DNA from 3 places in the Cupriavidus sp. CP313 genome. Region 1 is predicted to be linked to each of the others. Evidence: predicted binding sites of a transcription regulator. Region 1 holds the regulator's gene; each other region holds the start of a gene.
What was found. Region 1 encodes FNR, which switches genes on or off when oxygen is low (the NO sensors DNR and NnrR bind a similar motif). Its sites were predicted from a motif close to TTGATNNNNATCAA; they were not measured.
Positions count from the first base shown of each region.

Region 2: hemN (oxygen-independent coproporphyrinogen III oxidase) is a predicted target of FNR. The motif match lies at 6,002-6,015, and genes of this name have one in related genera.
Region 3: ubiU (ubiquinone anaerobic biosynthesis protein UbiU) is a predicted target of FNR. The motif match lies at 3,359-3,372, and genes of this name have one in related genera.

Region 1 covers NZ_JBSVZB010000008.1:107,072-117,030, reverse strand. Annotated here, with positions in the region: gene ccoN (cytochrome-c oxidase, cbb3-type subunit I) at 121-1,569, shown strand; gene ccoO (cytochrome-c oxidase, cbb3-type subunit II) at 1,588-2,250, shown strand; gene ACW4E8_RS13980 (cbb3-type cytochrome oxidase subunit 3) at 2,254-2,418, shown strand; gene ccoP (cytochrome-c oxidase, cbb3-type subunit III) at 2,421-3,338, shown strand; gene ccoG (cytochrome c oxidase accessory protein CcoG) at 3,412-4,860, shown strand; gene ACW4E8_RS13965 (membrane protein) at 5,067-5,276, shown strand; gene ACW4E8_RS13960 (hypothetical protein) at 5,273-5,518, shown strand; gene fnr (fumarate/nitrate reduction transcriptional regulator Fnr) at 5,580-6,305, opposite strand; gene ACW4E8_RS13950 (sulfite exporter TauE/SafE family protein) at 6,384-7,142, shown strand; gene scpB (SMC-Scp complex subunit ScpB) at 7,713-8,567, shown strand; gene rluB (23S rRNA pseudouridine(2605) synthase RluB) at 8,573-9,959, shown strand, end outside.
Region 2 covers NZ_JBSVZB010000019.1:96,671-106,629, reverse strand. Annotated here, with positions in the region: gene ACW4E8_RS24355 (UvrD-helicase domain-containing protein) at 1-1,881, shown strand, start outside; gene ACW4E8_RS24350 (hypothetical protein) at 2,106-2,600, opposite strand; gene ACW4E8_RS24345 (response regulator) at 2,886-3,623, shown strand; gene ACW4E8_RS24340 (sensor histidine kinase) at 3,620-4,747, shown strand; gene ACW4E8_RS24335 (ABC transporter substrate-binding protein) at 4,733-5,875, opposite strand; gene hemN (oxygen-independent coproporphyrinogen III oxidase) at 6,077-7,561, shown strand; gene ACW4E8_RS24325 (c-type cytochrome) at 7,635-8,528, opposite strand; tRNA gene ACW4E8_RS24320 (tRNA-Arg) at 8,989-9,064, shown strand; gene ACW4E8_RS24315 (MipA/OmpV family protein) at 9,301-9,959, shown strand, end outside.
Region 3 covers NZ_JBSVZB010000001.1:406,723-416,681, forward strand. Annotated here, with positions in the region: gene ACW4E8_RS01805 (histidine kinase N-terminal 7TM domain-containing protein) at 1-699, shown strand, start outside; gene ubiT (ubiquinone anaerobic biosynthesis accessory factor UbiT) at 709-1,173, opposite strand; gene ACW4E8_RS01815 (U32 family peptidase) at 1,170-2,102, opposite strand; gene ubiU (ubiquinone anaerobic biosynthesis protein UbiU) at 2,150-3,196, opposite strand; gene ACW4E8_RS01825 (NAD(P)H-dependent flavin oxidoreductase) at 3,467-4,636, shown strand; gene ACW4E8_RS01830 (hypothetical protein) at 4,731-6,125, opposite strand; gene ACW4E8_RS01835 (type IV pili methyl-accepting chemotaxis transducer N-terminal domain-containing protein) at 6,454-8,478, shown strand; gene ACW4E8_RS01840 (response regulator) at 8,475-9,131, shown strand; gene ACW4E8_RS01845 (DUF3309 family protein) at 9,333-9,491, shown strand; gene ACW4E8_RS01850 (DUF3008 family protein) at 9,643-9,831, shown strand; gene ACW4E8_RS01855 (ParB-like protein) at 9,921-9,959, opposite strand, start outside.

The DNA of each region.
Region 1 (9,959 bases):
CCGCACGCAGGTTCCTCATGCCCTGAGCGACTTGATAAAGATCAACGCACACGCAGCATGGTTTTTCTAAAGTCACACTGTCGGTAGGTTTTTTCTCTTCTCTAAGCTTTGGGGGTCTGAATGGATGTCACTGCCGCGTCTTCACGCGTCGACACCTTCAATTACGGCGTCGTAAGACAGTTCGCTGTCATGACGGTAGTCTGGGGGATCGTCGGCATGGCCGTCGGCGTGCTGCTGGCAGCACAGCTGATCTGGCCCGAACTCAACTTCAACACACCCTGGTTGTCGTTTGGCCGGCTGCGACCGCTGCATACCAATGCGGTGATCTTCGCCTTCGGCGGCAGCGCGCTGTTCGCGACCTCGTACTACGTGGTTCAGCGCACCTGCCAGGCCCGCCTGTTCTGCGGCCCGCTGGCCGCGTTCACGTTCTGGGGCTGGCAACTGGTTATCGTCGCCGCCGCCATCACGCTGCCGCTGGGGATCACCAGCTCCAAGGAATACGCCGAACTGGAATGGCCGATCGACCTGCTGATCACCGCGGTCTGGGTGGCCTACGCGATCGTGTTCTTCGGCACCATCGTCAAGCGCAAGACCCGGCATATCTACGTCGCCAACTGGTTCTTCGGCGCCTACATCCTGACCATCGCGCTGCTGCATATCGTCAACAACATCGAGATGCCGGTGTCGCTGTGGAAGTCCTACTCGGCCTATGCCGGCGTGCAGGACGCGATGATCCAGTGGTGGTACGGCCATAACGCCGTGGGCTTCTTCCTGACCACCAGCTTCCTGGGGATGATGTACTACTTCATTCCCAAGCAGGCCGAGCGCCCGATCTACTCCTACCGGCTGTCCATCGTCCACTTCTGGGCGCTGAACTTCACCTACATGTGGGCCGGCCCGCACCACCTGCAGTACACCGCGCTGCCGGACTGGGCGCAGTCGCTGGGCATGGTGTTCTCGCTGATCCTGCTGGCGCCGTCGTGGGGCGGCATGATCAACGGCATCATGACCCTGTCGGGGGCCTGGCACAAGCTGCGCACCGACCCCATCCTGAAGTTCCTGGTGGTGGCGCTGTCGTTCTACGGCATGGCCACGTTCGAAGGCTCGATGATGTCGATCAAGACCGTCAACGCGCTCTCGCACTACACGGACTGGACCATCGGTCACGTGCACTCGGGCGCGCTGGGCTGGGTCGCGATGATCTCGATCGGCTCGCTCTACTACCTGATCCCGCGTCTGTTCGGCGAGAAGCAGATGTACAGCGTCCGGCTGATCGAGTGGCACTTCTGGATCGCGACCATCGGCGTGGTGCTGTATATCGCCTCGATGTGGATTGCCGGGGTGATGGAAGGCCTGATGTGGCGCGCCACGCAGCCTGACGGCACGCTGACCTATGCCTTCGTCGAAGCGGTCAAGGCCAAGTACCCGTTCTACCTGATTCGCTTGCTGGGTGGCCTGTGCTTCCTGTCCGGCATGCTGCTGATGGCCTACAACGTGCTCAAGACCATCGTCGGCAAGCCCGCCGTGGATGCGCCGATCCCGGCCAGCATCCCTGCCTCTGCCCACTGATCAATCCAGGATAGAAAGATGTCCGACAAACAACGCTTCTTTTCCCACGAAACGCTGGAGAAGAACATCGGCTGGCTGATCATCTGCACGATCCTCGTGGTCAGCATTGCGGGTCTGGTCCAGATCGTGCCGCTGTTCTTCCAGCACTCCACCACCGAGCCGGATCCGGGCATCACCCCGTATTCGCCGCTGCGGCTGATGGGCCGCGATATCTATATCCGTGAAGGCTGCGTCGGCTGCCACTCGCAGCAAGTGCGCACGCTGCAGGCCGAGACCGAGCGCTACGGCCACTTCTCAACGGCGGGCGAGTCGGTCTACGACCACCCGTTCCTGTGGGGCTCCAAGCGCACCGGTCCCGACCTGGCGCGCGTGGGCGGGCGCTACTCGGATGACTGGCAGCGCATCCACCTGCGCAATCCGCGCGACGTGGTGCCGGAATCGGTGATGCCGTCGTACCCGTGGCTGGAAAAGGCCGAGCTGCCCACCAACGATATCCAGGCCCGCATGCGCGCGCTGGTGCGCCTGGGCGTGCCGTACACGGATGCCGAGATCGCCAAGGCACCGGACGAGCTCAAGGGCAAGACCGAAGAGGATGCGCTGGTTGCCTACCTGCAAGGCCTGGGCACCAACCGCCGCAACGTCCGCGTGGATTCCGCCGCGGCCGCGGCACCCAAGGAGTAAGCCGTGGCCATGATCACTGCCATTGCGACCGTCGTGTCGATGGTCGTCTTCCTGGGGATCTGCTGGTGGGCCTGGTCCGCCGGCCGACAGGCCGCCAACCGGGAATCCGCCATGCTGCCGTTCGCGCTGCCTGACGAAACTACGACAACATCGAGCCGGAACACCTAGCCATGAGCGATTTCATTTCCGAATTCTGGAGTTATTACATTGCCGCCATCGCGCTCATCGGCATCGTCTGGTGCGTGTGGCTGCTGTTCTCGCAACGCAAGGTCACCAAGACCGCCGGTGGCACTGAAGACACCGGCCATGTCTGGGACGGTGACCTGCGCGAGCTGAACAACCCGCTGCCGCGCTGGTGGATGTGGATGTTCCTGCTGGCCTGCATCTTCAGCCTGGCCTACCTGGTGCTGTACCCGGGACTGGGTTCGTATGCCGGCGTGCTGAAGGTCTCCACGCAAGGCGAACTTGCCGCCCACCGCGCGGCGCAGGAGAAAATGCAGAACGAGATCTACGCCAAGTACCTGAAGATGGACGTCAAGCAGGTGGCGGCGGATCCGCAGGCGCGCGAGATCGGCCAGCGCCTGTTCGTGAACTACTGCGCGCAGTGCCATGGCTCGGACGCACGTGGCAGCCGCGGCTTCCCGAACCTGACGGACAGAGACTGGCTCTATGGCGGCGAACCCGACACCATCCAGCAGACCATCACCAAGGGCCGCAATGGCGTGATGCCGCCGCTTGCCACGACCATAGACGCCAAGCAGGCGGGCGACGTCGCGCAATACGTGCGCTCGCTGTCGGGGCTGTCGTCGGACCCGATCCGTGCGTCGCGTGGCGAGGGCACCTTCAAGACGACCTGCGTGGCATGCCACGGCGCCGGCGGCAAGGGCAACCAGGCGCTCGGTGCGCCCAACCTGTCGGACAACGTCTGGCTGTATGGCAGCTCAGAAGGCAGCATCGTCGACGCCATCCTGAAGGGCCACAACAACCACATGCCCGCGCATGAGGAGATCCTGACGCCTGAACGCATCCGGATGCTGACGGCCTATATCTGGGGTTTGTCCAACACCGGGAGCGGAGCCGGGCAATGAACGACGACTCATGTGAGCGGGCGCTGGTGGCTCGCGGGAGAGCATGCCCATGAACGCACCCGGGACCGAAGAAATGGCCCGGGCGGCCGACCTGCAACGGTCGGCCGCTGCGCCGGGCGAGACCTCTGACGAAACGCTCTACGAGGTCCGCCGCAAGATCTACCCGCGCTCGGTGACGGGCGCCTTCTCCAGCTGGCGGGTCTGGCTGGTGATCCTGACCCAGCTGGTCTACTACGGCACGCCCTGGCTCCAATGGAATGGCCGCCAGGCCGTGCTGTTCGACCTTGGCGCGCGCAAGTTCTACATCTTCGGGCTGGTGCTGTGGCCGCAGGATGTGATCTACCTGGCGGTGCTGCTGGTGATCTCGGCGCTGGCGCTGTTCCTGTTCACGGCGATCGCGGGGCGGCTGTTCTGCGGCTATGCCTGTCCGCAGACGGTCTATACCGAGATCTTCATGTGGATCGAGCGACGGGTCGAAGGCGACCGCATCGCCCGCATCCGGCTCGATGGCGATCCGTGGAGTCTGCGCAAGTTCCGTCTCAAGGCGACCAAGCACTTCCTGTGGGTGCTGATTGCGCTCTGGACTGGCTTTACCTTCATCGGCTATTTCGCGCCGATCCGCGGGCTGGGCGGCGAGGTGCTCAGCCTGTCGCTGGGGCCGTGGCAGTCGTTCTGGATGCTGTTTTACGCGTTCGCCACCTGGGGCAATGCGGGCTTCATGCGCGAGCAGGTGTGCAAGTACATGTGCCCGTATGCGCGCTTCCAGAGCGTGATGGTGGATCGCGATACCTATGTCGTGACCTACGACGTCGGCCGCGGCGAGCCACGCGGCAGCCGATCGCGCAAGACCGACCACTATAAGGCGGGGCTTGGCGACTGTGTCAACTGCAGCATCTGCGTGCAGGTGTGCCCGACGGGCATCGATATCCGCGACGGCCTGCAGTACGAGTGCATCGGCTGCGGCGCCTGCATCGACGCCTGCAACCAGGTCATGGACAAGATGGACTATCCGCGCGGCCTGATCCGGTACACCTCGGAAAACGCGATGCGCAAGGCCTTGTCCGCGGCGGCATCGCGCAAGCGCCTGCTGCGTCCGCGCGTCATCATCTATTCCGTGATCTGGGTGGTGCTGCTGGCCGGCTTCATGGCGTCGATCGCGCTGCGCACGCCGCTGAAGGTCGACATCATCCGCGACCGTGGTGCGCTCGGCCGTGAAGTGGAAGGCCGCTGGATCGAGAACGTCTATCGCCTGCAGCTGATCAACACCACCGAAGCGCCGATGAAGATCAGCGTGCAGGCCGACAGCGACGAGCTGAAGAACCTGAAGGTGGAGTACGACAAGCAGGCCGAATCGCTGGCGCCGACGTCCAACCGGTTGCTGCCGATCCGGATCCGCGTGCCGATCGAGGCCGCGGCGCAGGGCACGCACAAGATCAACGTGACAGTGACGAGCGAAGGCACGGAGGGGGGGCATGCCGAAATCCGGCAATCCACCAGTTTCATCGTGCCGCGCGATTTGTGAGGCTAGTGTCCTGTTCCGTAAATGGCTTGCCAAAATGAAATCGTCCAGTTGGTCGTCAGGCTAGGCGCGAGGAGGCGCCATAGCCGTAGCTATGGCAACGACGAGCAACGACGCATGGCGGCCAACTGGGCGATTTCATGGCAAGGTATTTGCGGAACAGGACACTGGGCAGACGCGGACGTAGTCGTCAAGATGAAGGGGGCAAGATGAGTCAGCAAGGCAATCCGTGGTGGAAGGAGCCGTGGCCGTGGCTGTTGATGAGCGGTCCGCTGGTGGCGATGGTGGCGTGCGGCGTGACGATCTGGCTGGCATCCACGCATCCGGACATGCCGGTGCAGGGTGCAACGCGCCATGGCCTGGTGGTGGAGAAGGCCGATGCCGCGCCGCCCAAGGCTGCTGCAGCGAGGCAGCCATGAGGTTGCGCTGGCTGATGTGGGTACTCTGGCCGGCGTTCCTGATGGCTGGGTTTGCGACCGCGACGGTGTTTTCGGTGGTGGATCCCGGTGACCTGAACTTCTTCGGCCAGCCGATCGAAGCGTCCCGCGAATCGGTCTACACCATCGGCTTCCTGATGGCCTGGGTGTTCTGCGCGTTGTCCAGCGGACTGACGCTCTACACCATGCCGACGCGGCTCAGCGATACCGACGAACTGGAATGAGCGCGCTGGCGTGAGGTCTGCGCTGCCATGGCCGGATGCGGCACTGGCAGCGCTTGGCCGCCTAGCAGGAGCGGCTGTAGAGTTGCTTGATGCCGTCGATGTCCACCAGCTTGACGTGGCGCTGGCGAATCTGGATCAGGCCGGCTTCGGCAAAGCGAGAGAACAGGCGGCTGACGGTTTCGAGCTTCAGGCCCAGGTAGCTGCCGATCTCTTCGCGGCTCATGCGCATCACGAACTCGGACGCCGAATAGCCGCGCGCCGACAGGCGCTCAGAGAGGTTGATCAGGAAGGCGGCAAGGCGTTCCTCGGCGCGCATCGAGCCCAGCGTGACCAGCATCAGCTGGTCGTGCGTGATTTCCTTGCCCATCAGGCGCAGGAACTGCTGCTGCAGCGACGGCAGGTCTGCCGACAGGGTCTGCAGTTCGCCCATGCGGACCACGCAGACTTCGGTATCTTCCAGCGCGGCCGCATCGGAGGCGTGCTGCATCTCGCCCAGCCCGTCGAGACCTACAATTTCGCCAGGCAGGTGGAAGCCGGTAATCTGCGAGCGGCCGTCTTCGGTGGTGACGTGGGTCTTGAGCGTGCCAAAGCGCACGGCATAGACCGCGGTGAGCGGATCGCCCATGCGATACAGGGTTTCACCCTTGTGCACACGGATGCGTTCCTGCACCAGCGTGTCCATCTTGGCGAGGTCTTGCTGCGACATGCCGACCGGAAGGCACAGCTGCCCCATCGCACAGGTGGAGCAGCGGGGCGACATCTCGGTAATGGGAATGGAGGTGAGCAATTGGAACCTGCTAGAAATGGCAGCGTGGGCGCGATTAGGACATTTTACCGTGCGATGTGATGTGGTAGGGAGTGAGAATTGACATTTGGCGTGCTGATCAGCGTTTTTCTGCTGGCTTTGCTGGGCGGGGTCCACTGCGCCGCCATGTGCGGCGGCGTGGCGCTGGCCGTGGAGCAACGCCGCGGCGCGGCGGCGACGATCAGTTTGGTGCCCAGCCGCGCCGCCTGGCTGGGCGAGTTGCTGACTATGCACGTGGGCCGGATTTCGACCTATATGCTGCTTGGCGCCGCGCTCGGCGCGGTCGGTGCCTCGGCGTGGAAGCAGGACTACATGCCGCTGCAGCGCTGGCTGTTCGGCGCGGGCAGCGTCATGCTGCTGTGGTCGGGCTGGCGGTTGCTGCGCGGCAACATTTTTACCGTCAACTGGCTGGAGCGGCTGGCGGCGCGCGCCAGCGCAGCCGTGGCGCGGCGGCTGAATGGCCTGGCAGGTGGCTTGCCGGCCTTCATGCGGGTGCGCGGCGGCCTGGCGCGGCGCTATGGCGTGGGCCTGGCATGGGGCCTGGTGCCGTGCGGCATGGTCTATGGGGCGCTTACGCTGGCGCTGCTGGCGGGCAACGCGGCGTCCGGCGCACTCGTGATGGGCGTGTTCGGGCTCGGCACACTGCCTAACCTGCTGGTGCTTTCCGGCCTGTCGGGCTACTTGCGTACGCTGTCGCGACGTCCCGGCGTGCGCCTGGGGGCCGGCCTGGCGGTGATGGCGTTCGGCGGCCTTGGCATTGCGCGAGCGGTGCTGCTGCCACATTCGCTGGCCGAGCATGGATTCTGCCTGGTGTTCTGAGGCGCCGGCGCCGCCCGGGCAACGGATGATGGTTGCAGGCGGGGGCGGGAATGCCATACAATCGCCAACATTGCGGTATCGCGCGGTGTAATATGAGCCGCGGTAAGCAGCGGGCGAGCAGCGCCAGGCGGCCTTCATACCAGAAGGCGCGTTCAGGGCAGGGGAAGCGGAAGGTTTTCGATGCCCGTCCCGTCCCCACAGTCCATCCGGTTCAAAAGATCTGGTTCAAAAGTCCGGCTGGCACTGCGGTGTTGGCGATGCCGGCCTTGCTCCCGATACCCGTTTTTCTTGCGTCCGAGGCCTTCAGTTCGCTGACAGCGACGTCCGATATGTGCGGACGCGCTACGCAAGAGGTTCGCTGGCCGGCCCATAACGGCATGCGAACGATCTCCTGCCGGAACGACCCGGCAACTCGATGCAAAGATAGGGAAGTGCACGGCCTTGGATGCAGCAGGTATCCGGCTAGCTGCGCAATGAGATGGCGGTGGCTTTCGCACCGCTGTATCCAAAATCTCCGGTGCCCCGGATCCGTCCGGGAGCAGGTGCAAAGACAGGCTGCACACCATCAACATGAATACCCAAGAGGCGAAGATCGTCCTCGAGACGGCGCTGATCTGCGCGCAGGAACCGTTGCGCGTCAATGATCTGCGGCGGCTGTTTGACGACGACGTCGGCGCAGACACCATCCGCGTGCTGCTTGAGGAACTGCGCCAGGACTGGCGGCCGCGCGGCGTGGAACTGGTGGCCCTGGCCAGCGGCTGGCGCTTCCAGAGCCGGCCGGAAATGCGTGAATACCTCGATCGGCTGAATCCCGAAAAGCCGCCAAAATATTCGCGCGCCGTGATGGAAACACTGGCAATCATTGCCTACCGGCAGCCGGTGACCCGCGGCGATATCGAAGAAATCCGCGGCGTGACGGTCAGCACGGAAGTCGTCAAGAAGCTTGAGGACCGCAGCTGGATCGAGGTGATCGGACACCGCGACGTGCCGGGCAGGCCGGCGCTGTATGCGACCACCAAGGCATTCCTGGACGATCTTGGCCTGCGTACGTTGGATGAGCTGCCGCCGCTGGAAGATGCCCAGGCGCAGGCGCAGGCAACCCTGCTGGAACAGCAGGCCATCAATTTTGAAGACCTGGCTGCAAACAAGGCGGCCAGCGCCGACGAAGAGGCATTTGCCGACCCCGCCGCGCAGGCAGCGGATGTGGCCGAAGCATCCGTCGCAAACGAAGCCGAGACGACCGACCCGGTCGACGAAGGCGCCAATGGCTTTGACGTGCAACCGCTGCAAGCTGCAGCCGACGATGCCGCCGAGGCCGCTTCCACCGAACCAGCCGCACCCAATCCGGACGGGGCGCGGGGCGATTTGCCGGACAACGGCACCCCGCCGCACCCGAGCGAGCACGACGAGCGCGTGCCGAACTGAACAACATGCAACATCCGATAGTGAATATCTTGTCTGATTCCGTTGAGCAAGACACCCGCAATGCGGGTGCACCCGCCGACACCGGCGCCGCAGAACCCGGATCGGGCAGCGAAGCCGCGCCCCGCCGCAAGGGGCTGCGCCGCGGGCTGAGGAACCTGGTCGCATCGCGCCGCCAGGCGGCGCAGGACCGCGGCGAGGGCGCCGAAGGCGCCAGCGCCGGCGGCCAGGGCGATGCCGGTGAACCGGGCGCCGCACAGGCGGCGGGCGGCGCGCGCGGTGGCCAGCGTGGCCGCGGCAAGCGCAAGACGGGGCAGGGCGAGGGCGGCCAGAGTAGCCAGGGCGGCCAGGGCGGCCAGGGCACCAGCAAGGCAGACAAGGTGGACCGCGCTGCCAGGGCCGAAGGCACCGACAAGCCCGAGCAGCCCGGCCGCAAGCGCAAGCCGGTCCAGCGTTCAGGCAAGGCGGCAGCGCCGGGCGAGGCGCAGGGCGCCGGCGCGCGGCAGCAGGGCCGCCGCAGCAAGGATGGCGGCAAGCCGCAGACGCCCCGCAAGGGCCCGGGTGGCGGGGACAAGACCGCGGCGAGCAGCGAAGACCTGTTCCGCTTCGTGATCTCCGAGCAGTACGACACCGAAGACACCGTCATCCCGCGCACCAAGGCCAAGCCGGTGCGCGAGCTGTCGGCCGACGACGACGCGCCCAAGCTGCACAAGGTGCTGGCCGAGGGCGGGCTGGGCTCGCGCCGCGAGATGGAAGAGCTGATCCTGCAGGGCCGCGTTTCAGTCAACGGCCTGCCGGCCCATATCGGCCAGCGCATCCTGCCGGCGGACCAGGTCCGCGTGAACGGCAAGCTGATCCACCGCAAGGTGTCGAGCAAGCCGCCGCGCGTGCTGCTGTACCACAAGCCCGCCGGCGAGATCGTCAGCCAGTCCGATCCGGAAGGCCGTCCGACCGTGTTCGACAGCCTGCCGCGCATCAAGAGCGGCAAGTGGGTCGCGGTGGGCCGCCTGGACTTCAATACCGAAGGCCTGCTGATCTTCACCACCTCGGGTGACATTGCCAACCGCTTCATGCACCCGCGCTACGGCGTGGAGCGCGAGTACGCGGTGCGTACGCTGGGCGAACTGGCCGAAGCCGATCGCCAGCGCCTGCTGCACGGCATCAAGCTCGATGACGGCGAAGCCAACTTCCTGCGCATTGCCGACGGCGGTGGCGAAGGCGTCAACCAGTGGTACCACGTGGCCCTGACCGAAGGCCGCAACCGTGAAGTGCGCCGCATGTTCGAGGCGGTCGGGCTGACCGTGTCGCGCCTGATCCGCACCCGCTACGGCCAGTTCCTGCTGCCGCGTGGCCTCAAGCGCGGCCGCTGGCAGGAAGTCGAGCCGAATGACGTCA
Region 2 (9,959 bases), on a different contig from region 1:
ATGGAGGGCAAGACCACGCGCGAGGGCAAGCGCATCCCGCTCAAGCAGCTGACGGTCTGTACCTTCCACTCGCTCGGGGTGCAGATCCTGCGCATGGAGGCCGAGCACGTGGGCCTGAAGCCGCAGTTCTCGATCATGGATTCGGACGACTGCTTCGGCCTGATCCAGGAGCAGCTGGGCACCACCGACAAGAAGCTGATCCGCGGCGTGCAGGGCACGATCTCGCTGTGGAAGAACGGCATGGTCGATCCGGAGGCAGCGATCGCGCAGGCCGCCAATGCCGACGAGCACCAGGCCGCGCTGGTCTACCGCAACTACGTGGCGACGCTGCACGCCTACCAGGCGGTGGATTTCGACGACCTGATCCGCCTGCCGGCCGAGCTGTTCGCGCGCAATGAAGCGGTGCAACTCAAGTGGCAGAACCGCCTGCGCTACTTCCTGGTCGACGAATACCAGGACACCAACGCCTGCCAGTACCAGCTGCTCAAGCTGCTGGCGGGCGGCTCGCACCTGCGTGCGCCGGCCTTTACCGCGGTGGGCGACGACGACCAGGCCATCTATGGCTGGCGCGGCGCCACGCTGGACAACCTGCGCGGGCTGCAGACCGATTTCCCGGACCTGAAGGTGATCAAGCTGGAGCAGAACTACCGCTCCACCGTGCGCATCCTGGAAGCGGCCAACGCGGTCATCGCCAACAATCCCAAGCTGTTCGACAAGAAGCTGTGGAGCGAGCACGGCATGGGTGACCCCATCGCCATCCACCCGATGAACGACGAGGAGCACGAGGCCGAGTCGGTGGTGTTCCGCCTGTCCGCGCACAAGTTCGAGCGCCGCGCGCAGTTTCGCGACTACGCCATCCTGTATCGCGGCAACCACCAGGCGCGGCTGTTTGAGCAGATCCTGCGGCGCGAACGGATTCCCTATGTGCTGTCGGGCGGCCAGAGCTTCTTCGACAAGGCCGAGATCAAGGACATCTGCGCCTACCTGCGCCTGATTGCCAACCCCGACGACGATCCCGCCTTTATCCGCGCCATCACCACGCCGCGCCGCGGTGTGGGCACTACCACGCTGGAAGTGCTGGGCACCTTCGCGGGACAGGCCAAGGTGTCGCTGTTCGAGGCCGCGATGATGGGCGGCATCGAAGGCAAGCTGCAGCCGCGCCAGCTGGAGCCGCTGCGCGTGTTCTGCGAATCGATGGTGCGGCTGGCCGACCGTGCGGCCAAGGATCCCGCCACCGTGGTGCTGGACGACCTGATGGAAGGCATCCACTACGAGGCCTACCTGTACGACGCCTTTGACGAACGGCAGGCGCAGTCGCGCTGGACCAATACGCTGGAATTTCTGGACTGGCTCAAGCGCAAGGGCACCAAGCCCGAAGGCGCGGAAGGCGAGGAAGCCACCGGTTTCGACAATGCCGACGGCTTCGGCAGCGAAGGCAAGAACCTGCTCGAACTGACCCAGACCGTGGCGCTGATGAGCATGCTGGAAGGCCGCGAGGAAGATCCCGACGCGGTGCGGCTGTCCACGCTGCATGCGTCCAAGGGGCTGGAGTATCCGCACGTGTTCCTGGTCGGCGTGGAAGAGGGCATCCTGCCGCACTGCCGCGAAGACGAGGACATGAGCGACGAGAAGATCGAGGAAGAGCGGCGGCTGATGTATGTCGGCATCACCCGCGCCCAGCGCAGCCTGCATGTCAGCTGGTGCAAGAAGCGCAAGCGCGCGCGCGAGACCTACTCGTGCCAGCCTTCGCGCTTTATCGGCGAGATGAAGCTGGAGGAAGCGCCTGCGCCGGTGGATGAAACCCCGGCGATGAGCCCCAAGGACCGGCTCGGCGCGCTCAAGGCGCTGCTGGGAACCGGCGGCAAGACGGCCCCGGGCTGAACGGGCGCTACAGTCCCGATACAAAGGCCTACCAGGCTGACAAGACGCCGGGTGCAGGCGTACCTAGTATGGCGGCTGTGCTGCTCGCGCCGTTTGCGCCGGTGGCGCCGCGGCAGGCCCGCCCGGTCTGCCTGCTGCGCCGGACTTCTCGTTCGGAACTTCCCTGTTATTCGGCCCCCGGCACGTGAAGCGTACGGGGGCGTTTTTTTGCGGCGGCTGCGAACCTACCGCTGCGGTCCGCCCGGCGGCGGCATCATCGCGCCCGCGGGCGGCAGGCCCAGCCAGCGCGCGGCTTCGGGCGCGGCGCGCAGGCGCCGGCGCTGGGCCGCGTCGAGGCTGTCGTCGAGCGCCAGCCAGCGTTCGCGCACCGCGCGGCGGTCCTGCTCCAGCGCATCGTGCAGTCGGTCCATGGCCTGCGCGCGCGGCCGCAGCGGCGCGTCGGGGGTTTCGTCGGCGGTCTCGCGCAGCAGGCGCGCGTGCAGTTCCAGTGCATGGGCCTCGGCTTCGCGCGTGGCGCTGCGTGCGGCCTGCCAGAGCCTGGCCTGCGCGGCACTGAGTCCCAGGGACTCAGCGAATGCCGGCGCGGCGGGCGGTGGCGGCATCGCCCCTGTCGGCGGCGGGCCGGATTGCAGCGCGCTGGCCGGCGTGGCCAGCAGGCACACGGTGCACAGCGCCAGCAGGGAAGCGGCGGTGCGCAGGCGGGAAAGGGGAAATGGCATGGCGTTCTCCTGTGATGGCGGACACCGTCGTGGCAACGTGCCGCACGATGCCCGCGGTTGGCTCGGGTCAATGCCGGTCCATGCTAGGGAAGGCTGCATGCCAATGCTTGAGCACTTGGTCAGGCCCGTATTGCAATCCCGTACAAAGGACGGCTGGCCGGCAAGACTGCGTATCAGGGCTGATACAAAGCCGGCACAGTGGGGGCATCGCGGGCTGGTAAAGTTGGGCACCGCATGCCCCCCGGCACCGGCCCCTGCTGCCGGCATATGCCGATCCCTTCGCTTATGGAATTCACCCCCACACTCCCGATCCGCCTGCTGATCGTCGACGACGATCCCCAGATCCGCGCCATGCTGGCCGACTACCTGTCCACCTTCGGCATGCAGGCCGATGGCGTCGAGGGCGGTGCCGAGATGCGGCAGGCGATGGCCGCCACGCGCTACGACCTGGTGATCCTTGACCTGTCGCTGCCCGGCGAAAACGGCCTGGCGCTGTGCCGCGAACTGCGCGCGCGCACCGAAGTCGCGGTCATCATGCTGACCGCGCGCGCTGAGTTGGCCGACCGCGTGGTCGGGCTGGAAGTTGGCGCCGACGACTACGTTACCAAGCCCTTCGAGATGCGCGAACTGGTGGCGCGCATCCACACCGTGCTGCGCCGTATCCGTGGCCACGGCGCCGACGCGCGCCAGGGCGCGGCGCCTTCCGGGCATGAGGTGCGCTTCGGCGACTGGCGCCTGAACACCACGCTGCGCCAGCTGGTCGACCGCGACGAGGTGGTGGTGCCGCTGTCCAATGCCGAATTCCGCCTGCTGCTGGCCTTTGTCGAACAGCCCAACCGCGTGCTCGACCGCGAACTGCTGATCAACCAGGCGCGCGGCCGCGGCCTCGATGTGTTCGACCGCAGCATCGACCTGCTGGTGTCGCGGCTGCGCCAGAAGCTGCGCGACGATCCGCGCGACCCCACGCTGATCCGCACCGTGCGCGGCGAGGGCTATGTCTTTACCGCCACGCAGCAAGGATGAACGCGATGGGCCGGCTGGCGCGCCATGATTCGATGTTCGTGCGGCTGTTCGTGGTGATGGCTGCGATCATGCTGGCCATGCACCTGCTTGGCATGACCGTGATCGAAAGCCTGTTCCCGCGGCCGGGCAGCGAGCACGTGCTGCGTGACCGCCCCGGCGGGCCGCCGCCTCCGCCCGAGGCGTGGCCGCCCGGGCCGCGGACGGAAGGCGCGCCCGCCGGGGTGCCCGCCGAACGCATGCCGCCCCGGCCGCCGCCGCGCTGGCCCTGGCCGCCGCACCTGGGCCTGCTGTTCCAGGTAGCGGCGATCGTGGCCGCTTCGTGGGCCGGCGCGCGCCTGCTGGCGCGCCCGGTGCAGGAGCTGGCCAGCGGTGCCGGCCGGCTGGCGCAGGACGTGCACGCCGCGCCGCTGGACGAGCGCGCCGGCCCGGCCGAAGCGCGTGCCGCGGCGCAGGCGCTGAACCATATGCAGCAGCGCATCCGCACGCAGCTGGCGCAGCAATCGCGTTTCCTGGCGGCGGTGTCGCACGACCTGCGCACGCCGCTCACGCGCATGAGCCTGCGCATCGAGCGCATGGACAGCGCGGATGTCCGTGACGTGCGCTACCGGCTGCGCCAGGACCTGGCCGAGATGAACGGCCTGATCGATGCCACGCTGTACTACCTGCGCGACCGCGACGAAGCCGGTGGCCCGCGCCAGCGTGTGGATGTGCTGGCGCTGCTGCAGGCGGTGGTCGACGATGCCGCCGAGACCGGCCACGAGGTCGCGCTCAGCGGCCAGGCGCAGCCGCTGCTGGCGTGCCCGTCCGAACTGCGGCGCGCGGTGGTGAACCTGGTGGAAAATGCGCGGCGCTACGCCGGCGCGGCCAGCATCGTGCTGACCGACAGCCCGCAGCGCGTGCTGATCGACATCTGCGACAACGGCCCCGGCATCCCGCCCGACGAGCTGCCGCGCGTGCTCGAGCCGTTCTACCGCGTCGAATCCTCGCGCAGCCGCGCCACCGGCGGGGTCGGCATGGGGTTGTCGATCGCGGCCGACATTGCCGCGCGCCATGGCGGCGAGCTGACCCTGAGCAACCGCCCCGAAGGCGGCGTGCGCGCGCGCCTGTCCTTACCGCGCGGCTGACACCGCCAGCGTGACGTACTGCGAGCCGCGCTGCCCGTGCGTGAAGTCGAGCGGGAAATCGCCCACGTCCACGCGCCCCTGCAGCGCCCGCCGCATTTCGGCCGCGCCGCTGCCGCGCAGGCCGGCCAGTGCGCGCGCCAGCCACGCCGCGCCGATATAGCCGGCTAGCGTGGCCGGCGACGGCGGCTCATCCAGGTATTGCTTCATGCGCGCCACGTGTTCCTTCACCACCCGCAGCGTGGCCTGCTGCGGCCCGGGCGCGATCTGGGTCAGCACCATGCCCCCGTTGTAGCCAGCGCCCAGGATCTCGCGCGCGGCGGTGGCGCTGACCGACGACAGCCCGACCAGGAAACCGTACCAGCCCTGCACCGCCAGCGCGCGGCCCAGCCCGGCGTAGGCAAGGGTATCGCCCGCCACGATCACCGCGCCCGGGCGGGTGGCGGCGATGCGCCGGGCGGCGGCGTCGGGATTGGCCTCGAGCGGCACCGCGCGCGTCCCGGTCTGCGCCTCCAGCCGGGCCAGTGACGGGGCAGCGAAGTCCGGCGCCAGGGCCAGCGCGATGCTGGTCAGGCCATAGCTGCGCAACTGGCGTACCGCCGCGTCCAGTTCGGCCTGGTAGTCGGCGCGGGTGAACCAGACATTGTCGGCCGCCAGCCCAAGGCCCGACAGCGGCGCCACGATCTGCACGCCGCGCCGGCCCAGCTCGGCCGATGCGGCCAGCGCCGGCAACAGCCGGTCGCCCGGGCCGAACAGCAGCTCGGCGCGGTCGGTATCGGCCAGCGACACCGCCTGCGCCAGCGCGCGGCGCGGGTCGGGATCGGCGTCGCGGACCACGTGCGCGATGCGCACCGGGCCGTTGCCGGCGTTGACGGCATCGAACATGACCTTGGCCCCGGCCAGGTAGTCGCGCGCAAGGTCGGCTTGCGCGCCGCCGCGGTCGAGCAGGTGGCCGACCACGACCGTGCGGCGCGCCTGCGCCTGGGCCTGCGACAGCGCTGGCCAGGCGGGCAGGGCCAGTGCCGCGCCGGCGGCGGCAAGCAGGCGGCGCCGTTGCCCGGCCGGTGCTGCCAGGTGGCTGCGCAGCGGTGGGTACGGCGGAAACATCGGAGTCTGGTCGGGAGTTGGCATTGCAGGGGCAGGGGCAGGTGACGCGCGGGCCGGCGGTGGCGCGCAGCGTATCCGCCACACATGACACCAATGTGACGGCCGCCGCCCCTCGGCGCCGCGCGTATCTGGCAGGTCCGATGCCCGCGCTTGACGGCGGTCAACGCGCCAGCGGCGGTGCAGTCCTACGATGGGCCGTCACACACCCATTCCCCCGCGCCCCCAATGACCCCGTCTGCCATGACTTCCCCTGCGCCCGACCGCCGCGCGCTGTCCGACTTCCGCGCGCTGGCCGGCCGCATCGACGGCAACGGCCCGCGCTATACCTCGTACCCGACGGCCGACCGCTTCCGCAACGGCCCCGACCTGTCGCTGTACCACGACGCACTGGCCGCCTGCCGGGCCGACGCGCCGGCGCCGCTGTCGCTGTACCTGCATATCCCGTTCTGCGAGAACATCTGCTACTACTGCGGCTGCAACAAGATCATCACGCGCGACCATGGCCGCAGCGCCCGCTACGTCAACTACCTGGGCCGCGAGATGGCGCTGGTGGCAGACCGGCTCGGGCCGCGCCGCCAGGTGCTGCAGTCGCACTGGGGCGGGGGCACGCCGACCTTCCTCGACCCCGACGAGATGCGCCGCGTGATGGCGCTGCTGCATGAGCATTTCGAGCTGGCGGCCGAGGGCGAGCATTCGATCGAGATCGATCCGCGCCGCGTCGACCACGCCCGCATGGCGCTGCTGGCCGAGCTGGGTTTCAACCGCGTCAGCCTGGGCGTGCAGGATTTCGATCCCGAGGTCCAGCAGGCCATCCATCGCATCCAGCCCTTCGAAGAGACCCGCACGGTGGTGGATGCCGCGCGCACGCTGGGTTTCCGCTCGGTCAGCCTGGACCTGATCTACGGCCTGCCGCACCAGACCGCGGCGCGCTTTGGCCGCACCATCGAGCAGGTGCTGGCGCTGCGTCCCGACCGGCTCTCGGTCTATAGCTACGCGCACCTGCCGCATGTGTTCAAGCCGCAACGCCGCATCGACGAAACCGCCTTGCCGCCCGCCGGCGAGAAGCTCGACATCCTGGTCTCCACCATCGAGCGGCTGACCGCCGAGGGCTACGTCTATATCGGCATGGACCATTTCGCGCTGCCCGACGACGACCTCGCCGTGGCCCAGCGCGAAGGGCGGCTGCAGCGCAACTTCCAGGGTTACTCCACGCACGCCGGCTACGACCAGGTCGGGCTCGGCATTTCCGCGATCGGCGCGATCGCGGGGCGCTACGTGCAGAACGCGCGCACGCTGGACGAGTACTACGGCGCGCTCGACCACGGCCGCCTGCCGCTGGCGCGCGGCGTGGCGATGAACGCCGACGACCACCTGCGGCGCGAGATCATCGGCGACCTGATGTGCAATGGGGTGCTCGATATCCCGGCGCTGGAAGCGCGTCACGGCATCCGCTTCAGCACGGCCTTTGCGCCGGAGCTGGCCGACCTCGCCGCACTGGGCGCGGACGGGCTGGTGCAATGCGCGCCGGAACGCATCACCGTGACGCCGCTGGGCCGGCTGCTGGTACGGCGCGTGGCGATGGTGTTCGACCGCTACCTGCGCGAGGATGCCGTGCGGACCGCGGACACTGGTGCCCAGGCCGCTGCCGCCAACGATGGCGCGCAACCGGTACGCTTTGTGCCGCGGGCGCGGTACTCGCGCGTGGTGTAGCGGCCGCGCAGGCGGTACGGACGAAAAAAAGCCCGCGCAATGTGCGCGGGCTTTTCGTTTGCAGCGGGCGGACTTACTTGGCGGCGTTGGCCATGTAGTCCGAGGCGGCGATCACGTCCGCGTCCGGGCCGGCGTAGCCACCCTTGGGCGGCATCACGCCCTTGCCCTTGAGCGCAAAGTTGTGGACCGCGCCCATGCCTTCCTTCAGGCGCGGTGCCCAGGCGGCCTTGTCGCCGAACTTGGGCGCGCCTGCCACGCCGGCGGCGTGGCAGGCGGCGCAGACCTGCTCGTAGACCTTCTTGCCCACGTCGGCCGAAGCGGCGGCCGGCGCAGCAGCGGGTGCGGCGGCAGCAGCTGCCAGGGCCGCAGCAGCGGGAGCTGCCGGTGCAGGCGCGGCAGCGGCGGCCGGTGCGGCGGCGTCAGGGGCCGCGGCGGTCGTCGGCGCGGCCGCCGCCGGGGCAGCCGGTTCCGGGAACTTGGCACCGCCGGCGTCGGCCATGTAGACCACGGCACGGGCCAGTTCGAAGTCGGCGTAGTCGTCCGGCGTGGTGCCGGCGCGCGCGGCCATCGCGCCCTTGCCGTTCATCACCGACTTCATCAGGCCGTCAAAGCCCTGGCCGATGCGCGCGGTCCAGTCGCCGGCGGTGCCGTACTTGGGTGCACCCGCTGCGCCGGTGGCGTGGCACGCGGCGCAGATTTCCTTGTAGACCTGCTCGCCCGTCTTGAAGACGCGAGGCGCGTTGGGATCCTTGATTTCGAGCGAGGCGACCGGCTTGATGCGGTCGTTGACGGCTTCCGCCGTGGTGACAGCTCCGGCACTTTCAGTCGAGCCGTGTCCGACAAAGTTGACCAGCAGAATGATCACGATGATCGGCACCAGGAAAGCCGCGACCACAACTGCGATCAGCTGCTTCGGGGTTTTGATGGGAGACTCGTGTTCGTCGTGTTCGTTGTGGACGTCGCTCATACAGAACTCTCAGTTTTGCAGGAAACCTTCTGGCCGCTTACGCTCGGCTTGCTTATTCTGGCCCGGTCTGGTCATTCGCTGACCGCTATCCGGCCCCATCCGGACCGCCCGTGCTGCCTGCGGCCCTTGCCTGACTTGGGTCTGTCGCTATTTGCGCGCTGCGGACTGTCTCCCGGACCGGGCCTGATTGTCGCCGACAACAAGCCGCGCGGCCTTGACCCCGGTCGACTCATTGCATCGGCGGTGTGGCAGGCACGATTTGACGCAAATAGCTGGCGATTATAGCGCCAAAGGCCCCCCGCCAGTGCCAAAAAGCGGCGGTTGCGAGACGTTCCCTGAAGCCCCTGGCGGGCCCGCATGGACGGCACGGGGCAAAAGCGGTATCCTATGCGACTTTCCTGCGGCGGCACTCGCCCGCCACAACCGCTGTACCCACAAACCGGTTGCAAAACCGTCCTGTGCGCCCGTAGCTCAATGGATAGAGTACTGCCCTCCGAAGGCAGGGGTTGCTGGTTCGATCCCAGCCGGGCGCGCCAATTTCCTTCCTGATCTGTGATGGCCGTGGCCATGCCTGTGGCAATGGCCGGGATGCTGCCGTTCGCGGCCTGAGTGCGCGCCGCCACGGCAAAGCCCGCTATGCCGGGGCAGCCCGGGCGGGGACTGGCACTTAATGCGCCCGCTGAAAACTTTCAGCACGGATGTAGTCGTGCTGCGCGCCTGTGCTGATAGATTCACCCGATCGCATCCAACCACCCGCCGTCGGGACGACGCCATGGCAACTCCGAAAATGCACCGGCGCAGCAGGCGCGCCGCGCTCGCAGGGCTGGCGCTGGCGGCCGCTGCTGCCACGGGTTATGCCGCGCCGCTGAACCTGCCCGGCTCGCTGCCCAATATGGCGGGGCTTGGGGTGGGCTCGACCACCGAATTCGCCGGCGGCAAGGACCGCATGATCGGGGTGGTGCCGGGCCTGCGCTATGTCACGCCGGGCGGCCGGCTGCTGGAATGGTACGGGCCGTACGCGCAGTTCAATTTCGGCGGGCTGACCGGCTTCCAGTGGGGGCCGGCGGTGGCGCTGCGGCTGGGGCGCAACAACGTGGACGATCCCGTGGTCGCGCAACTGCACGAGATCGACACCACGGTCGAGGCCGGCGGCTTTATCGGCTATGAATACCTGAACCAGGGGCGCATCCCGTGGCGGCTGCGTGGCGGCATCAACGTGATGACCAACGCCGGCATCGTTTACGGCGGCACGCATATCGTTGCCACGGGTTCGCTGTGGGTGCCGCTGCATCCGCGTGTCTATGCGGGCGTTGGCCTGGGCGCGACCTGGGTCAGCGGCAGCTTCAACCGCACCTACTTCGGCGTGACGGGGGCGGACGCCGCCGCCAGCGGCCTGCCCGCCTACAGCCCCGGCGGTGGGCTGGAGCAGCT
Region 3 (9,959 bases), on a different contig from region 1:
AACCTCGCGGCCACGCCTTTCGTGCCGCCGGGCGCGCCCTTCGAGCTCACAGTGGAAGGGGTCGCCCGCCTGGACGGCAGGCAGATTGGCAGCCTGCTGTTCCTGCGCGACATCAGCCGCTTCCAGTCGCGTGAGCTGGCCCTGACCGCGCGGCTCGGCCAGACCGAAGAGCAGTTGTGGCAGGTGCAGGCCGACCTGGACATCGACGCCCTGACCGGCATCCGCAACCGGCGCTACTTCCAGCGCGAGTCGATCGCGGCCGTGACCCGGGCGTGCGAGCGCAACCAGGCGCTGGGCCTGCTGATCCTGGATGTGGACCAGTTCAAGCAATACAACGACCTGCATGGCCACGTGGCCGGCGACGACTGCCTGCGGCAGATTGCCGGCGCCCTGACCCGCACGCTGTCCGGCGAGCAGTTCTGCGCCCGGCTGGGCGGCGAGGAATTCGCGGCGGTGCTGCCCGGCGCCACGCGCGACGAGACCCGTGACGTGGCGCGCCGCATGGTGGCCGTTGTGCGCGATCTCGGCATCGCGCACAACGGCACGCCGGTGCAGCCGGTGGTCACCATCAGCGTGGGCGCGGTCTGCGCCGTGCCGGAAGCGCCGCGGCTGGAGCCGCTGCTGCACCGCGCCGACAGCGCGATGTACCGGGCCAAGCGCGCGGGACGCAACCGCTTCATGCTGGACGGCGACGCCTGAGCGCCACGGCTACGACGCCGCACCGGCCCGCCCCACGGTGGCCCCGTGCAAGGCCACCAGCCGCGCCGCCGCCTGGCTGACCCATGCGGGCCGCGGCGCGGCATCGAGCCAGTACTTGACCTCCAGGCCCAGCGCGGTATCGCCGCTGATCACCAGCCGCCGCTGGAAGAACAGCGTGTCGGTATCGGCCTCGCCGCCCAGCAGGCGCAGGTAGTCGACCGCGCAGGCGCGCAGCGTCAGCTCAGGTTCGGCGTCCGACGCAGCGGCACGAAAGCGTCCGCCTTCGCAGCGGAACGACACGGCCAGCCCAAGATCCTGCACCGTCAGCAGGAAGGCGTGTCCATCCAAGGCCGCCGGTGGCTCCAGCCATCCCGCGCGGCGCGCCAACTCCAGCGCCGCCACCAGCGGCAGCGCCCGGGCACGGGCGGGCATGCGCCGGTGCACGCCCGCGATCAGCTTGTGCAGCGCGCTCATGCCCGGGCCTCCCAGGCAATGCCCGTGCTGCCGTGCCAGTAGCCGTTGCAGGGCTGGGCGCCGGCCGGCGTGATGCCGCTGGCAGCGGGTGCCTGTTCACCTGCACGAATCGCCGCGAGCTGTTGCACCACCTGCAGCGTGCCGGATGAATGCGGGCTCACGCGCAGCATCCCCACCCCCATCCGCGCCATCGCCAGCGCCTCTGCGCACAGGTCCAGGCAGGTGGCGCTCTGCGTCTGCACGCCGTTGAGCGTGAAGAACGCCTGCCCTTCGCCGGTGGCGGCCACCAGGCCGTCGGGATAATCCATGCAGCGGAACTCGCAACTGTCCTTGCGCAGGCGATGGTGGCGCGCGGTAAAGCAGCGTGCCGAGAACGCCAGCGGCAGGCGGCCCCAGACAAAGGCTTCCACGCGCATGCCCGTGGGGCGCGCCGCTGCCAGCGCAGCCAGCGTGCCGCCGTCCATCTCCACCGGCACGACGCAGCCAGCCGCGCCCAGCCCGGCCAGCCACGCCAGCGTATCGGCGTGGTAGACATTGAGGTGGGGGCCGCCGACAAAGGGCCGCCCTTGCATACAGCGCACCGCGCCAAGGTCGTTGGCTTCGACCAGGTAGTCGTCCTGGGCGCAGGCGCGCCGCATCCAGGCGATGTCGGTATCGGACTCCACCAGCACCGGCGTCGACAGCACCACCTCCTTGCCGGCATCGCGCAGCATCTGCGCAATCTCCAGCCATTGCGCATGGCGGACTTCATGGCGGCGCGTGCAGACGGTCTCGCCGAGGTAGACGCGGTCGACCGGCGCATCGGCGACCGACGCATAGAACTGCATCACGGCCTCGCGCGGCCAGTAGTACAGCAGCGGGCCCAGGGCGATGCCGAAGTCGGGCATCGCTATGGCTTGCGGCATCGCGGCCGCGGCAATCTCTGGCATGGGAAGCTCCATCATGGCCGGTTCAAGGCAGATCGATGTCATGGGTGTCACCGCCACGGCCGGTCGTAGGCGCCTTGCGTGACCTGGTCGCCTTCGGCATGGCGCCCCAGCGTGCTCTGCCACTCTTGCCGCGGCACGAAACGCGCCGGATCGGCGCAGGCCGCGTCGATGGCCGCGCGCAACACGCCGACCACATCGCCCACATAGCGCGGGCTGCGCTGCCGGCCTTCGATCTTGATGGCTGCGATGCCCATGTCGATCAGCGCCGGCAGCAGCGACAGCGCATTGAGGCTGGTCGGCTCTTCCAGCACGTAGCCGCGCTCGCCCTCCACCTCGAAGCGGCCCTTGCACAGCGTGGGATAGCCGGCCGGCTCGCCCGGCGCATAGCTGTCGATCAGGATGCCCGACAGCCGCGCTTGCATGGTCCCGTCCTGCTCGGTCCAGCGCACCGCGTGCGCGGGCGAGCAGACGCCCTTGTTGTTGGGCGAGTCGCCGGTGGCGTAGGACGACAGCAGGCAGCGCCCCTCGGCCATCACGCACAGGCTGCCGAAGCCGAACACCTCCAGCTCCACGCTGGTCTGGCGCGCCAGCTTGCCGATCTGCGCCAGCGACAGCACGCGCGGCAGCACCACGCGGCGGATATGGAAGCGCTCGCGCATCAGCTCGATGGCGTCGGCATGCGTGGCCGAGCCCTGCACCGACAGGTGCAGCCGCAACCCCGGATGGCGCTCGCAGGCATAGCCCATCAGGCCGGCATCAGCCATGATGACCGCGTCGGCGCCAAGGTCCGCCGCCGCATCGACCGCGCGCTGCCATTGAGCCACCGCGCCCATCTGCGCAAAGGTGTTGATGGCGAACAGCACCTCGGCGCCGCGCGCGTGGGCTTCGGCCACGCCGGTGCGGATGTCGGCCTCGGTAAAGTTCAGGCCACCGAAGTTGCGCGCGTTGGTGGCATCGCGCAGGCCCAGGTAAACCGCGTCGGCGCCATGCTGCAGCGCCATGCGCAGGGCTGCCAGCGAACCGGCGGGCGCAACAAGCTGGGGCCGGCGCGGCACGCTCGCCGCGGCGGATAGGGCTGGAGAGGCAGGGGTCATCGGTGATGGCGCCGGCGGCGGCGCGAAGATGAGGACAGCGGCCGATGCTAGCCAAGCACTTGCAGCAGGGGCTTGACCGCGCGCAAACCCACGCCAACGGCACACCGCCCGCGTTGGCCTATGCCGGTTGGCGTAGGCCGATGGCAGGCCACCACCGCGCGCTTGACCTGCAGCAAACGCCGGCCCGTACCGCTGTGCCACGCTTGCCCGGTCATCCCCGCGGCTGGCCGCACGCCGGCCCCGCGCCCACCCTCTTCCGGAGACCCGTTTATGAATCACCCCTGGTTCAAGCTGGCCGGCCGCCGCCTGCTGCCCATCGTGCAGGGCGGTATGGGCATCGGCATCTCGGCCCACCGGCTGGCCGGCGCCGTCGCGCGCGAGAACGGCGTCGGCACCATCGCCAGCATCGACCTGCGCCACCACCACCCCGACCTGATGGAACGCACCCGCGGCAGCCGTGACAAGCCCGCCATCGAAGCCGCCAACCTCGAGGCGCTGGATCGCGAGATCCGTGCCGCGCGCACGGCGTCCGAGGGCCGCGGGCTGATCGCCGTCAACGTGATGAAGGCCGTGGGCTCGCACGCAGCGCTGGTGCGGCAAGCCTGCGAAAGCGGCGCCGATGCCATCGTCATGGGCGCCGGCCTGCCGCTGGACCTGCCCGAGCTGACCGCCAGCCACCCCAGGGTGGCGCTGATCCCGATCCTGTCCGAGGCACGCGGCATCGGCCTGGTGCTGCGCCGCTGGATGAAGAAGGGCCGGCTGCCCGATGCCATCGTGGTCGAACACCCGGCGCATGCCGGCGGCCACCTGGGCGCGGCCACCATCCAGGACTTGTCGGAGCCGCGCTTTTCGTTTTCGCGCGTGCTGGCCGAATGCCGCGAGCTGTTTGCGCAGCTGGGACTGGCCTGGGACAGCATTCCGCTGATCCTGGCGGGCGGCATCGACAGCCATGCCAAGGTGCGCCACTGGCTGGGCGAGGGCGCCGCCGCGGTGCAGCTGGGCACGGCCTTCGCCGTGACCGAGGAATGCGATGCCCACCCGGCCTTCAAGCAGGTGCTGGCCACGGCGCGGCCCGAGACCCTGCGCGAGTTCACCAGCGTGGCCGGGCTGCCCGCGCGCGCGGTGCTGACGCCGTGGCTGTCGCGCTACCTGTCGAGCGAGTCGCGGCTGCAGCGCCGCGCCAAGCCGCGTGAATGCCTGGAGGGCTTCGACTGCCTGCAGGCGTGCGGGCTGCGCGACGGCGTTGCCCGCATCGGCCAGTTCTGCATCGACCTGAAGCTGGCGCAGGCCGTGCGCGGCGACGTGGAGCGCGGCCTGTTCTTTCGCGGCCGGGGTGCGCTGCCCTTCGGCGAAGCCATTCGTCCGGTGGCGGAGCTGATGCACTACCTGTTGACCGGGGAAAAGCCTGCGGGACTGACCCAAGCCCCGACACCAGCCTGACGCATGCCTGTCATGCACGCCGTAGCCAACGCCGCGCGAACAAGGCTCCCCTCGCCCGCTCGCGGGAGAGGGGTGGGGGAGAGGGCCGGAGTATCTACGAAGGGAGGCGCGTCGGTGTGCCAGCGCCTGCCCTCTCCCCCGGCCCCTCTCCCGCAGGCGGGAGAGGGGAGCAAACCGGCAGCATGGGGACCTTGTCAGCAATGCGCGGCGGCAACCCGCCGCGCTTGCGCATCTCCCGCATGCATCGCAACGCTCCCAGCAGCTGCCACCCCAGCCATGCATTGGCGCCCGCCAGCAGCAGGCCGCCAGCGCGGGCCAGCGGCGCCGGCGCCAGCGGCACCGCCAGCAGCAGCACGTAGGCCGCCAACAGCAGCCATGCCTGCCGCCGTTGCCGGCCCGGCACGATGATGGCCTGCATGGCCGGCACCCGCGCGCGCGGCGGCAGCAGCCGACGCAGGTGCAACCAGACCAGGAACGGCACGATCTTGCCGAGCATGGCCGTGACCGGCAGCACGCCCACGCCGACCAGCGCCATGGTGCCGGCCCACCATGCCAGCGGCAGGCCGGCGGCGGGCAGCACGACTGCCGCCGCCCCCAGCAGCGCCGCGCCCACCATGCTGGCGCATGCCACCGGCCAGAGCAGCCAGAGCGGATCATGGCGCCGCCGCGCGCGCAGCGTGCCGGCCAGTCCGCACGCGCCCACCACCGCCACGAACGCCAGCCACGCGAGCAGCACGCCATGCGCCAGTGCCCGGTGATCCGGCCACAGCATTGCCGCGGCGCTGAACAGCGCCAGCGGCAACCAGTGCGCCATGGGCAGCCAGCGCCCGATCGCCGCCGGCAGGCGCGGCGCCTGCCAGAACATCGGCAGCACGGTGGTGGCCACGCCGGTCACCAGCGCCGCCAGCCAGCCGCCCAGCGCCCACGCCATATGCAGGCCAAGCCAGCGCTCCACCGGCACGCGCCACCAGCCGCCGAAGGCGCCGGCCAGCACCATGCCGCACAGCACCGCGACCATCAGCGGCGCGCCGATGCCGGCAAGGGTGCGCGTGGTGGCATCCACTGCGGCCACGCGCCGGCCAGCAGCCAGCAGGATGGCCCCGGCCAGCAACTGGATCACGGCCACGGCCGCCGCCGCCTGCATCGCCACGGGTTCGCCGCCGAGCAGGCCAATGCCCAGGGCAGTGGCCACGCCCGCGCCAGCCGCGGCCATGAACGGCGCAAGCAGCCCCGCACCCGGCACGGCCACGCCGGCCACCACCGGCATCATCTGGAACAGCGCGCCCACCATGACCGGCAGCAGCATGCCCAGCGCCAGCACATGCACCGCCACCAGCGCCAGTGGCGCAAAGCGGTCCGGCAAGCCGCCGGGCGGACCGGTGGCAAGCAAGACTCCCGCCGCGGCGCCAAGCCACGGCGCCGGCATCAGGCAGCCGAAGACCACGGCCGGGCGCGGGGCGCGTTCATAGTCGAAATTGGCTGCCTTCACGCCTCGCTTCTCCCCTTCAATGTTGGGACCCGATGCTAGGCCAGGGCAGGTCGTGGGGATTTGACCGCAGCCAAGTCCGACGGCAAATCCCCGCGCCATGCGGCGGAGCGATATATCACGACGTGACAGGCCTGGTGTGGGGCGACATCCCCGGCGATGCGCCGCCGACCGCACATACACCGCACCGAAGCCGGGTTTTCTTGATCTGGCGCAGGAAGCCCCGCCTGCTGCGCAGGGAAAATGGCTTCCACTGCCAGCGCACAGCGATGCACGCGCTGGCCGCCGGGCCACCACCCGGCTTCCCTGACTGGTAGCCCCCGATACCGCCATGTTCCGAACCGATCCTCCAGCCGCCAGCGCCACGGCGGCCTCCGGCGCTGCCGGCCTGCCGGCGCTGCGCGACCGCCTTTCCACCCGCATCATCTCGCTCTCGCTGGCCGTGCTGCTGGTGGTGCTGGGCATGATTGCCGGCACGCTGTGGCTGTCATGGAAGCTGGAAGGCGCGGGTGCCGCCATCAATGACGCCGGCAGCCTGCGCATGCGCGCCAACCGCGTGGCGATCGAACTGACGCTGGCACAGGCGCGCCAGGGCAATGCACTGGCCGAGCAGGTGCAGGCGCTGGACACCACGCTGGCCCTGCTCAGGAAAGGCGACGCGGCGCGCCCGCTGTTCCTGCCGGACGAACCCGCCATCCATGCGCAGATGACCCGGGTCACGCAGGACTGGCAGCAACGGCTGCGCCCGCTGGCGGTGGCCGGACCGGGCAACGACGCCGCGCCGGCACGCTATATCGCCGCACTGCCCGGCTTCGTCGCGCAGGCCGATCGCCTGGTCGGCATGATCGAGCATGACAGCGCGCGCAAGACCGACTGGCTGCGCGTGTCGCAGATCGCGCTGGCGGCAATGGCGTGCGTGGGCACCGTGGCCGTGATCTACCTGCTCTACCTGTGGATCATCCTGCCGGTGCTGCGGCTGCAGGACGGCCTGCGGCGCATGGCCGCGCGCGAGTTCTCGCTGCGCCTGCCGGTTGAAAGCCGCGACGAGTTCGGCACCCTCAGCGAAGGCTTCAACCGCATGGCCGGCGAACTGCAGGGGCTGTACCACGACCTGGAGGCGCGCGTGGCGCAGAAGACCGCGGAGCTGGAACGCCAGAACCGCGACCTCGAGACGCTCTACGACATGGCCGCCTTCCTGAACCAGGCCGCCGATGCCGAGGCCATGGCGCGCGGCTTCCTGGAGCGCGTGATGCGCCAGTTCGATGCCGATGGCGGCAGCGTGCGCGTGCTGGACAGCCGCCACGGCAGGATGCACCTGCTGGCAGCCGCCGGCCTGCCGGCCGCGCTGGCCGAATCCGAATCCTGCGCGACGGCCAACGCCTGCCATTGCGGCGACGCCACGCGCGAGGCCGTGGTCGCCGTCGTCGACCTGCGCGCGGCGCAGCGCCACGGCGCCGCCGGGGATGCCACGCCCTGCAGCCGCAACGGCTTCCAGTCGCTGGCGGCCTTCCGCATCGAAAGCCAGCGCGGCGCCACCGGCGTGTTCGCGCTGCACTTCCGCACGCCGCGCGCGCTGCCCCCGTCAGACCGCCAGATGCTGGAAACACTGGGCCAGCACCTTGGCACCGCGCTGGAACACCTGCGCCTGTCCGCGACCGCGCGCCAGCTGGCGGTGGTGGAAGAGCGCAATCTGGTGGCGCAGGGCCTGCACGACAGCATCGCCCAGGGCCTGAACTACCTGAACCTGCAGGTGCAGCTGCTGGACGCCGCGGTCGAGCGCGACGACCTGGCCGAGACCCGCGAGATCGTGCCGATGCTGCGCCACGGCGTGGAAGAGAGCTACCAGGACGTGCGCGAACTGCTGAACAACTTCCGCTCGCGGCTCGGCACCGGCGAGCTGCGCCCGGCGGTGGAAGAGACCGTGGGCCGCTTTCGCCGCCAATGCCGCACCGAGGCCACGCTCGCCATTGACGAGAGCGGCGGCGCCTGGCCGTTGGCGCCGGAGCAGCAGCTGCAGGTGCTGTTCATCCTGCAGGAGGCGCTCTCCAATGTGCGCAAGCACGCCATGGCGGCGCACGTGGCGGTGGCGCTCAGCCACGGCCGCGATTTCCGGCTGGTGGTGCAGGACGACGGCGAGGGCTTCGATCCGGAGGAACTCGCCACGCGCGCCGAAGCGCATATCGGCCTGAACATCATGCGCGAGCGCGCGGCGCGGCTGGGGGCGCAGCTGCACGTGCAGGCCCGCCCCGGCCACGGCGTGCGCATCGAATTGGTGCTGCCCGCCGGCCGCTCTTCCGGCGCCCGCGAGCTCGCCGACACCCGCCCCGCCCCCACGACCACCGAGACCCAGCCATGACCATCCGCATCCTGCTGATCGACGACCACACCCTGTTCCGCTCCGGCATCCGCGCGCTGCTGCAGCGGCAGGCCGACTTCGAGATCGTCGACGAAGCCGCCGACGGCGTGGAAGGCATCAAGCGCGCCAAGCAGCACCGCCCCGACGTGATCCTGCTGGACCTGAACATGCCCGGCCTGTCCGGCCTGGAGGCCCTGCAGCTGCTGGTGGAAGACCTGCCGCAGACCGCCGTGATCGTGCTGACGGTGTCGGAAGAAGCCGAGGAACTGGCCGCCGCGCTGCGCGGCGGCGCGCGCGGCTACCTGATCAAGAATATCGAGACCGAGGCGCTGATCGCCGGCATCCGCCGTGCCGCAGCCGGCGAGCCGGTCATCTCCGACAGCATGACCGCCAAGCTGGTGGCCCAGTTCCGCGCACCCGCACCGGTGGCCGCGGCGCGCCAGGACGAAGCGCCACGGCTGACCGCGCGCGAGCGCGAGATCGTGCAGGGCCTGGCGCGCGGCGAAAGCAACAAGGAGATCGCGCGCGACCTGGGCGTGGCGGAAAGCACGGTGAAGATCCACGTGCAGAACATCCTGAAGAAGCTGAACCTGGCCAGCCGCGTGCAGGTGGCCGTCTATGCCGTCGAGCACGGGCTGAACGCAGCGTGCTGAACGCGGCGCAGTGTCCGCCACGACAGCCCTGCATGTGCCCCCCACACCCCAGCGTCGTCCGATTCCTACACCGATATCAGCCCTAGTCCGGGGGGATGCCGGCACCCCCTGATCTAGGCTGAACTGTAAGCAGTTGGCTCTCCGAGACCACCCCGGTCCGGAAGCCCCCGGCTTGCCAGATCCACGAACAAGGAGCACGCCATGGGAATCGGCACCATCCTCCTGATCATTCTTGTCCTGCTGCTGCTCGGCGCACTGCCGGCCTGGCCCTACAGTTCCGGCTGGGGCTACGGGCCTAGCGGCGGCCTGGGCCTGATCGTCCTGATCGTGGTGCTGCTCGTGGTGCTTGGCCGGATCTAGGCCAGCCTGCGGGCGATGCACGCCGGCACGCGCACGCAGCGGCGCCGGCGCGGGGCTACCCTTGTCGCTGCCGCGCCGGCGCCCTATAACGAAGCGCGGGCGTGTGTCACCGCATCGCCCGGTTCCTTCCCCCTTTCGCAAGGAGACTCAGATGCCAGCCAAATCCAAGGCGCAACAGCAGGCCGCAGGAGCGGCGCTCTCCGCAAAGCGCGGCGAAAAGAAGGCCGGATCGCTCAAGGGACCTTCCCGCTCGATGCATAAGTCGATGAGCGAGAAGGAACTCGACAAGATGGCTTCGACCAAGACCAAGGGCCTGCCGAAGCACAAGTCGGACACCTGATCTGGGACCAAGGTCAGCATCCTGCCGGCCAGCCCCTCTCCCGCAAGCGGGAGAGGGGAGCACCCAAGCGGTCTGCCAAGGCCATCTCGCTATCTGGCACCGCCCTTCTTTCCCCCGACTCTCCCCCT